2 linked regions of the Streptomyces venezuelae genome follow. Each later gene encodes a partner of the first gene's protein in a complex. Links are inferred from orthologs where the notes say so. Each region holds a gene or a part of one and is shown in the gene's direction. Other genes may lie near its edges.

What was found. Proteins that work in one complex are often made in the same cells at the same time.
Region 2: the proteins of uvrA (region 1) and mfd are in contact, whole or in part, in a crystal structure (PDB 4DFC), measured with the Escherichia coli proteins. The link is inferred for Streptomyces venezuelae from one-to-one orthologs.

The regions. Positions count from the first base shown.
Region 1 is NZ_CP029193.1:1,865,894-1,870,986, reverse strand. The notes cover bases 915-4,573. They hold uvrA (excinuclease ABC subunit UvrA), read left to right. Parts: upstream 915-1,259; coding sequence 1,260-4,373; downstream 4,374-4,573. Other genes in these bases: DEJ47_RS08695 (crotonase/enoyl-CoA hydratase family protein), read left to right, coding at 4,520-4,573; DEJ47_RS08705 (maleylpyruvate isomerase family mycothiol-dependent enzyme), read right to left, coding at 915-1,029. Also shown: DEJ47_RS08710 (MBL fold metallo-hydrolase), read right to left, coding at 1-335; more of DEJ47_RS08705, read right to left, coding at 346-914; more of DEJ47_RS08695, read left to right, coding at 4,574-5,093. UniProt on the Escherichia coli protein: The UvrABC repair system catalyzes the recognition and processing of DNA lesions. UvrA is an ATPase and a DNA-binding protein. A damage recognition complex composed of 2 UvrA and 2 UvrB subunits scans DNA for abnormalities.
Region 2 is NZ_CP029193.1:3,365,831-3,371,347, reverse strand. Bases 764-4,846 are described here. They hold mfd (transcription-repair coupling factor), read left to right. Parts: upstream 764-1,115; coding sequence 1,116-4,646; downstream 4,647-4,846. Other genes in these bases: DEJ47_RS15560 (nuclear transport factor 2 family protein), read right to left, coding at 4,650-4,846; DEJ47_RS15570 (SigE family RNA polymerase sigma factor), read right to left, coding at 764-813. Outside these bases: DEJ47_RS15575 (hypothetical protein), read right to left, coding at 1-289; more of DEJ47_RS15570, read right to left, coding at 286-763; more of DEJ47_RS15560, read right to left, coding at 4,847-5,072; DEJ47_RS15555 (hypothetical protein), read right to left, coding at 5,174-5,517. UniProt on the Escherichia coli protein: Couples transcription and DNA repair by recognizing RNA polymerase (RNAP) stalled at DNA lesions. Mediates ATP-dependent release of RNAP and its truncated transcript from the DNA, and recruitment of nucleotide excision repair machinery to the damaged site.

The DNA.
Region 1 (5,093 bases):
ACCAGGACGTCCGTCGGGACGGGGATGCCCGTGGCGTCCTCGCGACCCGCGTACGTCCGCGCCCGGGTGGCCCCGACGACGGCCGCGAGGGCCTGCCAGTGGTCGCCGTGCTGATGCGTGGTGACGACGGACGCGATGCCGTCGTCACCGATCAGCGTCAGCAGCGTCTCGGCGTCGTTCGCCGCGTCGATCAGCAGCTGCTCGCCGGTGGCCCGGCAGCGCAACAGGTAGGCGTTGTTGTCCATCGGCCCGACCGCGACCTTCGAAATCATCAGGTCCGGCAGCTCGTGCACATCCGCGGGTCCGCCGACCTTCACCGCTCCGCTGTACGTCATGTCCGCCAGCCTATAGCGGGGGCAGGGCGGGCAGGAGGCCCCCTTCGGCCGTGAGTGCGGTGCCGTCGCGGCGGCCCGCGAGCCAGCCGACCACGTCGGGCGCGGCCCCGGAGACGGTGACTTCGGGGCTGCCCGCCCTACCGGTGCTCCACGCGTGCGTGCCGTCCGTGATCCGGACGGGCGGGACGTCGGGGTTCCCCGAGAAGCGTGCCGTCAGGAAGGCGATCTCCCGCTGCACGAAGTCCACGGGCAGGTCCTCCAGCTCGTACCCGATGCCGAGGTCGACGTGGTGCAGCTCGACCTCGACCCAGCGCCGGAAGGGCACCCGCGCCGCCGTATCCGTGACGCCGTTGCGGAGCTCCACCGTGCGGGACCAGTCGGCGTCCCGCTCGCCCTCCGCCAGGAAGCGGGCGCCGCTCTCGCGCACGTCCGCCAGTTGCGCGTCCAGCGGCCGAGGGGCGTCCCGCTCGATGTCCGCGTCCCTGGCCTGCGCGCTCTCGTACATCGGCCGCCCGGCGAGGACGTTCACCAGCGCGTCCGCGTTCCGCGCGATGTGGGCGAGGACGTGGCCGCGGCTCCAGCAGGGGAGCCGTGACGGCTCGGCAGTCGAATCGTTGTTCAGTTTCGCCGCTGCGCTGAGCAGCCGGTCGGTCGCGTCACGTACAGACGCCAGGTCGCGCACATGATCAATCATGCGGTCGACAATAGCTGCGCCACACGTTCGGGTGAAGGGCTCTCGGGGCGGCCGCAAATCGAATACGCGTGCTATATGGTCGATGGCGGCATCGGGCATTCTTGAAGGTCCGGGTTTGTTGTGCATGTGGAACCAGGGAAGCGGCCCGGCGTTGTCAGTGGCTCGCCCTAGTCTGTGAACGACGGGGGTTCTGCCCCCTGTCTCTCTCTCAAGAAAGGTGCGGACCCGGCGTGGCCGACCGTCTCATCGTCCGTGGCGCGCGCGAGCACAATCTCAAGAACGTCTCGCTCGACCTCCCGCGCGACTCACTCATCGTTTTCACCGGACTCTCCGGGTCGGGCAAGTCCTCGCTCGCGTTCGACACGATCTTCGCCGAGGGCCAGCGGCGGTACGTGGAGTCCCTCTCCTCGTACGCCCGCCAGTTCCTCGGTCAGATGGACAAGCCGGACGTCGACTTCATCGAGGGCCTCTCGCCCGCGGTCTCCATCGACCAGAAGTCGACGTCGCGCAACCCGCGCTCCACGGTCGGCACGATCACCGAGGTGTACGACTACCTGCGCCTGCTCTTCGCGCGCATCGGCAAGCCGCACTGTCCCGAGTGCGGTCGCCCGATCTCCCGGCAGTCGCCGCAGGCCATCGTCGACAAGGTCCTCGAGCTGCCCGAGGGCAGCCGCTTCCAGGTCCTGTCCCCGCTGGTGCGCGAGCGCAAGGGCGAGTTCGTCGACCTCTTCGCCGACCTCCAGACGAAGGGGTACTCCCGCGCGCGGGTCGACGGACAGACGATCCAGCTCTCCGAGCCGCCCACGCTCAAGAAGCAGGAGAAGCACACCATCGAGGTCGTCGTCGACCGCCTCACGGTGAAGGACTCCGCCAAGCGCCGCCTGACCGACTCCGTGGAGACGGCCCTCGGCCTCTCCGGCGGCATGGTCGTGCTCGACTTCGTCGACCTCCCCGAGGACGACCCCGAGCGCGAGCGGATGTACTCGGAGCACCTCTACTGCCCGTACGACGACCTGTCCTTCGAAGAGCTGGAGCCCCGCTCCTTCTCCTTCAACTCGCCCTTCGGCGCCTGCCCGGACTGCACCGGCATCGGCACGCGCATGGAGGTCGACCCCGAGCTGATCGTCCCGGACGAGGACAAGTCCCTCGACGAGGGCGCCATCCACCCCTGGTCGCACGGCCACACCAAGGAGTACTTCGGCCGGCTCGTCGGAGCCCTCGCCGACGCCCTCGGCTTCTCCACCGACATGCCGTGGGCCGGACTCCCGCAGCGCGCCAAGAAGGCCCTCCTCAACGGCCACAAGACGCAGATCGAGGTCCGCTACCGCAACCGGTACGGCCGCGAGCGGGTCTACACCACCGCCTTCGAAGGTGCCGTCCCCTTCGTCAAGCGCCGCCACAGCGAGGCCGAGAGCGACGCGAGCCGCGAGCGGTTCGAGGGGTACATGCGCGAGGTGCCCTGCCCCACCTGTGAGGGCACGCGCCTCAAGCCGATCGTCCTGGCCGTCACGGTCATGGGGAAGTCCATCGCCGAGGTCTCCGCGATGTCCATCAGCGACTGCGCGGACTTCCTCGCCGAACTGCGGCTGGGCGCCCGCGACAAGAAGATCGCCGAGCGCGTCCTCAAGGAGGTCAACGAACGCCTGCGGTTCCTGGTCGACGTCGGCCTGGACTACCTCTCGCTGAACCGCGCCGCGGGCACCCTCTCCGGAGGCGAGGCCCAGCGCATCCGCCTGGCCACCCAGATCGGCTCCGGCCTGGTCGGTGTCCTGTACGTCCTGGACGAGCCGTCGATCGGTCTCCACCAGCGCGACAACCACCGCCTGATCGAGACCCTCGTCCGCCTGCGCGACATGGGCAACACCCTCATCGTCGTCGAGCACGACGAGGACACGATCAAGGTCGCCGACTGGGTCGTCGACATCGGCCCCGGCGCGGGCGAGCACGGCGGCAAGGTCGTGCACAGCGGCTCCATGAAGGAGCTGCTCGCCAACGACAAGTCGATCACCGGCCAGTACCTGTCGGGCAAGAAGGCCATCCCGGTGCCGGACGTGCGCCGCCCGGCCGACCCGTCCCGGCAGCTCACGGTGCACGGCGCCCGCGAGAACAACCTCCAGGACATCGACGTCTCCTTCCCGCTCGGCGTCCTCACCGCCGTCACGGGCGTCTCGGGCTCCGGCAAGTCGACGCTCGTGAACGACATCCTGTACACGCACCTGGCCCGCGAGCTGAACGGCGCCCGGTCCGTCCCGGGCCGCCACACGCGCGTGGACGGTGACGACCAGGTCGACAAGGTCGTGCACGTCGACCAGTCGCCCATCGGCCGCACCCCGCGGTCGAACCCGGCGACGTACACGGGCGTCTTCGACCACGTCCGCAGGCTCTTCGCGGAGACCACGGAGGCGAAGGTCCGGGGCTATCTGCCCGGCCGCTTCTCCTTCAACGTCAAGGGCGGCCGCTGCGAGAACTGCTCCGGCGACGGCACGATCAAGATCGAGATGAACTTCCTCCCGGACGTGTACGTGCCGTGCGAGGTCTGCCACGGCGCGCGCTACAACCGCGAGACGCTGGACGTGCACTACAAGGGCAAGTCCATCGCCGAGGTCCTCGACATGCCGATCGAGGAGGCGCTCGACTTCTTCGAGGCCGTGCCCGCCATCGCCCGGCACCTGAAGACGCTCCACGACGTCGGCCTCGGGTACGTACGCCTCGGGCAGTCGGCGCCCACGCTCTCCGGAGGCGAGGCCCAGCGCGTGAAGCTGGCCTCCGAACTCCAGAAGCGGTCGACGGGCCGGACCGTGTACGTCCTGGACGAGCCGACCACCGGTCTGCACTTCGAGGACATCAGCAAGCTGATCACGGTCCTCTCCGGCCTGGTCGACAAGGGCAACACGGTCATCGTCATCGAGCACAACCTCGATGTGATCAAGACGGCCGACTGGGTCGTCGACATGGGTCCCGAGGGTGGCAACGGCGGCGGTCTGGTCGTCGCCGAAGGCACGCCCGAGGAGGTCGCGGGCGTCCCGGCCAGCCACACCGGCAAGTTCCTGCGGGACATCATCGCGGCGGACCGGATCAGCGACGCGGTGCCCTCGCAGGGGCGTAGCGCGGCGAAGAAGACTCCCGCGAAGAAGAGCGCCGCGAAGAAGTCGGCCGCCAAGAAGGTGGTGGCGGCGAGCGCCACGGCCAAGAAGACGGCCACGGCGCGGACGAGCGCGGCCACGAAGAAGCCTGCCGCCTCCAAGGCGGCCACGGCAGGCTCCGCCAAGAAGACCGTCACCAAGAAGGCCGCCCCCGCCAAGAAGACGGCCGCGAAGAAGACCGCGCGGGCCCGCAAGGCCTGACCGGCGCCGCGCATGGGGGACCCGACCGGGATTCCCGACCGACGCGCCCCGCCCCTCACCAGGGGCGGGGCGCGTCGTCGTGCGCGGGGGAGCGGCGGCCCGAAGACGTCTTGTCCGGCGCCCCGTTGTCATGGTCGGCTTGCCCCATGCCCGTACGCAGCGAACGCGCAGGCCCCGTCACCACCGTCGTGCTGTCCCGCCCCACCGCGCGGAACGCCGTCGACGGGCCCACGGCCCGCGCCCTCGCCGACGCCTTCCGCGACTTCGACGCCGACCCGCGCGCCTCCGTCGCCGTGCTGTGGGGCGAGGGCGGCACGTTCTGCGCGGGCGCGGACCTCAAGGCGATCGGCACGCCCGACGGCAACGAGGTCACCGAGGACGGGGACGGCCCCATGGGCCCCACCCGGATGCGTCTGACGAAACCGGTGATCGCGGCGATCGCCGGCCACGCCGTCGCGGGCGGCCTCGAACTCGCCCTCTGGTGCGACCTGCGCGTCGCCGAGGAGGACGCCGTCCTCGGGGTGTTCTGCCGCCGCTGGGGCGTCCCGCTCATCGACGGCGGGACGGTGCGGCTGCCCCGGCTGATCGGCGAGGGGCGCGCCATGGACCTGATCCTGACCGGCCGCCCGGTGGGCGCCGCGGAGGCGCTGGGCATGGGTCTGGTCAACCGGACCGTGCCCACGGGCACCTCACGCGCCGCGGCCGAGCGCCTGGCCGCCG
Region 2 (5,517 bases), 1.5 Mb from region 1 along the record:
GGGACGACTCCGGGAGAGACGCCGACTTCGTCGGGCTCGGCGGCACCGCGGGCCCCACCGGTTCATCCCCGCGGCCCAGCTGCACCGCGGCGAGCGCCGCCCCGCCCGAGACGAGGCACACGGCGAGCGCCGCCCCCGCGGCGTACGTGCGCCGCCGCCGTCGGGCCCCGCGCGCGGACACCTGATGGGCCGGGACCGGCGAGGCGGCCCGCCCGCCCGACGCGGCGGCCCGTTTCAGCGCGGCGGCGAGACGGTCGCCGTCGCCGGCCGGGGGCATGGGCTCGGTCACGGTGCTCCTCCGAGGTCGAGGTCCGAGGTGGGCGCGTCGTCGAACGCGGCGTCGTCGAGATGCGGCGCGAGCGCGGCCCTCGCCCGGGACAGGTGGGACTTCACGGTCCCGGCCGCGATCCCGGTCTCCGCGGCGACCTGCTGCACGGACAGGTCGCAGACGTAGTGCAGAACGGCCACGTGCCGCTGCCGCTCGGACAGCCGCCGCAGCGCGGCGACCAGCGCGACGGTCCCCGGGTCGGGGGCGGGCGCGGTGCCCGCCCGCTCCCCGTGGTGGCGCCGCCAGGCCTCCGCGGCCCGCCCGCGCCGCCGCCACCGGCTGACGGCGAGCCGCCGGGCGACGGTCCTGACCCACGCCTCGGGCCCGGCGTCCCGCTCCAGACGGGCGCGGCGCGCCCACGCGCGGACGAAGGCCTCCTGGACCACGTCCTGCGCCTCGTGGAGGTCCCCCGTCATCAGATAGACCTGTCCGACCAGCGGTCTCACGGAGTGCGCGTAGAACGCCTCGAACTCCTCGTCGGTCAAGTGGTCTCCTGGTGCGTGCGGTGTTCTCGTTGGCAGTACGCCTGGCAAGCGCGGCCGGTTTACACCGCGGGGAAAGAATTTTCGAGCGCCGTTTCCGGACATTGTGCGGGAGACCACGGGGCACCCGGACTCCCCGGCCCCGCCCGGCCCGCACCGCGGCTCGCCCCGACCGGGCCGCGCCGATCAGCGCGGAGTCGTACGCTGGAGACCCCCGGCCCGTACGACGTGCCGGGCGGTTCGCGTTGCCCACTCACTCCGGCACTCCGGTCATCCGGACCGCTGGACTGGACGGAAAGCCTTCAATGAGCCTGCACGGTCTGCTCGACGCTGTCGTCAAGGACTCGGCACTCGCCGAAGCGGCCAAGGCCGCGTCCGACGGCCACCGCATGCACGTCGACCTGGTCGGCCCGCCCGCGGCCCGGCCCTTCGCCGTGGCGGCGCTGGCCCGCGAGTCCGGCCGCACCGTCCTGGCCGTGACGGCCACCGGCCGTGAGGCCGAGGACCTCGCCGCCGCGCTGCGGACGATCCTGCCGCCGGACGGCGTCGCGGAGTACCCGTCGTGGGAGACGCTGCCGCACGAGCGCCTCTCCCCGCGCTCGGACACGGTCGGCCGCCGCCTCGCGGTCCTGCGCCGCCTCGCGCACCCCCGCACGGACGACCCGGAGACGGGTCCGGTCTCGGTGGTCGTCGCACCGGTCCGCTCCGTCCTCCAGCCGCAGGTCAAGGGCCTCGGCGACCTGGAGCCCGTGGCGCTGCGCAGCGGGCAGACCACGGACCTGAACGAGACGGTGGAGGCCCTCGCGGCGGCCGCGTACTCGCGCGTGGAGCTGGTCGAGAAGCGCGGCGAGTTCGCCGTACGCGGCGGCATCCTCGACGTCTTCCCGCCCACCGAGGAGCACCCGCTGCGCGTGGAGTTCTGGGGCGACGACGTCGAGGAGATCCGCTACTTCAAGGTCGCCGACCAGCGTTCCCTTGAGGTCGCCGAGCACGGTCTGTGGGCGCCGCCCTGCCGTGAGCTGCTGCTCACGGACGAGGTGCGCGAGAAGGCGGCCGTCCTCGCCGAGGAGCACCCGGAGCTGGGCGAGCTGCTCGGGAAGATCGCCGAGGGCATCGCGGTGGAGGGCATGGAGTCCCTCGCGCCGGTCCTCGTGGACGACATGGAGCTGCTCGTCGACGTCCTGCCGAAGGGCTCGATGGCGGTGGTCTGCGACCCGGAGCGGGTGCGGACGCGCGCGGCGGACCTGGTGGCGACCTCGCAGGAGTTCCTGCAGGCGAGCTGGGCGGCGACGGCGGGCGGCGGCGAGGCGCCGATCGACGTGGGCGCGGCGTCCCTGTGGGGCATCGCGGACGTCCGGGACCACGCCCGCGAGCTCGACATGATGTGGTGGTCGGTGAGCCCGTTCGCCGCCGACGAGGAGCTGGACGAGGACACGCTCAAGCTGGGCATGCACGCCCCGGAGACGTATCGGGGCGATACGGCGAAGGCGCTGGCCGACACGAAGGGCTGGCTGGCGGACGGCTGGCGCGTCGTCTACGTCACCGAGGGCCACGGCCCGGCGGCCCGTACCGTCGAGGTGCTCGGCGGCGAGGGCATCGCGGCCCGCCTCGACGGCGACCTCGGCGAGCTCACGCCGTCACTGGTCCACGTGTCGTGCGGCTCCATCGACTACGGCTTCGTGGACCCGGCCCTGAGGCTCGCGGTCCTCACCGAGACCGACCTGTCAGGGCAGAAGGCCGCCGGCAAGGACGGCCAGCGCATGCCGGCCCGCCGCCGCAAGACGATCGACCCGCTGACGCTGGAGTCCGGCGACTACATCGTCCACGAGCAGCACGGCGTGGGCCGCTACATCGAGATGGTGCAGCGCACGGTCCAGGGCGCGACGCGCGAGTACCTCGTGGTGGAGTACGCCCCGGCCAAGCGCGGCCAGCCCGGCGACCGCCTGTACATCCCCACGGACCAGCTGGAGCAGATCACCAAGTACGTGGGCGGCGAGGCCCCGACCCTCCACCGCCTGGGCGGCGCCGACTGGACGAAGACGAAGGCGCGGGCGAAGAAGGCGGTCAAGGAGATCGCCGCCGACCTCATCAAGCTGTACTCCGCGCGCATGGCGGCGCCCGGCCACGCCTTCGCGCCCGACACACCCTGGCAGCGCGAGCTGGAGGACGCGTTCCCGTACGCGGAGACGCCCGACCAGCTGACGACGATCGCCGAGGTCAAGGAGGACATGGAGAAGACGGTCCCGATGGACCGTCTGATCTGCGGCGACGTCGGCTACGGCAAGACGGAGATCGCGGTCCGCGCGGCGTTCAAGGCGGTCCAGGACGGCAAGCAGGTGGCGGTCCTGGTCCCGACCACGCTCCTGGTCCAGCAGCACTTCGGCACGTTCTCCGAGCGTTACTCGCAGTTCCCGGTCAACGTGAAGGCGCTCAGCCGCTTCCAGACGGAGACGGAGTCGAAGGCGACCCTGGAGGGCCTGCGCGACGGCTCGGTCGACATCGTCATCGGCACGCACCGCCTGTTCTCCTCCGAGACCAGGTTCAAGGACCTGGGCCTGGTCATCGTCGACGAGGAGCAGCGCTTCGGCGTCGAGCACAAGGAGCAGCTGAAGAAGCTGCGTGCGAACGTCGACGTCCTGACGATGTCCGCGACCCCCATCCCTCGTACGCTCGAAATGGCCGTCACCGGCATCCGCGAGATGTCGACGATCACGACGCCGCCGGAGGAACGCCATCCGGTCCTGACGTTCGTCGGCCCGTACGAGGAGAAGCAGATCGGCGCGGCGGTCCGCCGCGAGCTGCTCCGCGAGGGCCAGGTCTTCTACATCCACAACCGCGTCGAGTCGATCGACCGCGCGGCGGCGAGGCTCCGCGACATCGTCCCCGAGGCGCGCATCGCGACGGCCCACGGCCAGATGTCGGAACAGGCCCTGGAGCAGGTGGTCGTCGACTTCTGGGAGAAGAAGTTCGACGTCCTCGTCTCGACGACGATCGTCGAATCGGGCATCGACATCTCCAACGCGAACACGCTGATCGTGGAGCGGGGCGACAACTTCGGCCTGTCTCAGCTCCACCAGCTGCGAGGCCGGGTGGGCCGAGGCCGCGAACGGGGCTACGCGTACTTCCTCTACCCCCCGGAGAAGCCCCTGACGGAGACGGCCCACGAGCGCCTCGCCACGATCGCCCAGCACACGGAGATGGGCGCGGGCATGTACGTGGCGATGAAGGACCTGGAGATCCGCGGCGCGGGCAACCTGCTCGGCGGCGAGCAGTCGGGTCACATCGCGGGTGTCGGCTTCGACCTGTACGTCCGCATGGTCGGCGAGGCGGTCGCCGACTACCGCGCGTCCCTGGAGGGCGGTGTCGAGGAGGAGCCGCCCCTGGAGGTCAAGATCGAGCTCCCGGTCGACGCGCACGTCCCCCACGACTACGCACCCGGGGAGCGCCTGCGCCTCCAGGCCTACCGCGCCATCGCCTCCGCCAACACGGAGGAGGACATCAAGGCGGTGCGCGAAGAGCTCACCGACCGCTACGGCAAGCTCCCGGAACCGGTGGAGAACCTCCTCCTGGTGGCGGGCCTCCGCATGCTCGCCCGAGCCTGCGAGGTCGGCGAGATCGTCCTCCAGGGCAACAACATCCGCTTCGCCCCGGTGGACCTCCGCGAATCCCAGGAACTCCGCCTCAAGCGCCTCTACCCGGGAACGGTCATCAAGCCGACCGCGAACCAGATCCTGGTCCCGCGCCCGAAGACCGCGAAGGTGGGCGGCAAGCCGTTGGTCGGCCGGGAACTCCTCGGCTGGGTCGGGGAGTTCCTGACGTCGATTCTGGGGTCCTAGGCCCTAGGCCGGCGTGCAGGCCGCCGCGACCGACAGGCTGTTCTCGTAGAGGTGGTGCCGGGTGATGCGGCCGTTCTCCACCGTGAGGCGCAGGGCGAAGGGGCCCTCGAAGGACTTGCCGGTGGCGCGCACGGTGCCCTTGAGGTGGCCGAAGAGGACGGCGTCGGTGCCGTCCACCAGGAACGTGTCGAGCGTCGCGGAGGCGTCCTCGGCGACCGTGTGCTCCGCCAGTTCCGCGGACTGCGCGGCGCACTCGGCGCCCGTGGAGCGGGGGCGGATCCACGGGACGGCGGGGTTCTCGGCGAGCAGCCAGTCCACGTCGTCGGCGAAGAGTTCCACCATCCGCTCGGTGTCCCCGGCGAGCCGGGCCTGGAGGAAGTCCTGGACGACGGAGCGGGTGGGGGCGGCGACGGTCTCGGCGGTCATCGGATTCTCCTCGGACGGGCTCGCTCGGCTCATGCTGATGCGTCCGATCCTGTCGGGGGAGAGGGCGACGGTCGATTACCGCCGAGGTAATCGTGTGGTCGTCAGTCGTCGAACAGCTGGTCGTCCTTGTCGCGGCACAGGCCGTGGGCGACGCCCATGATGCGGGACGTCTGCACCTTGGTCGTGCCGAGGCGGCGCGTCGACTCCGTGAACTGGTCGCCGAGGGCCGGGCCCCGGACCGTGCACAGCGCGTCCCCCTCGGCGACGAGAGCGTCGTCGTCGATGTGGTCGAGGTCCGGGTAGTTCTCCCGCAGGGTCTTGAGGAAGAACGCGGCCGCCGCGCCCTTGAGGCCGCGCCCCTTGGGTGCGGGGGGAGCGGAAGGAGTGACGGACGCGCTCGCCGACGGAGTGCGCGGCTTGTCGGCCGCCGTGCCGTCGGACGCGT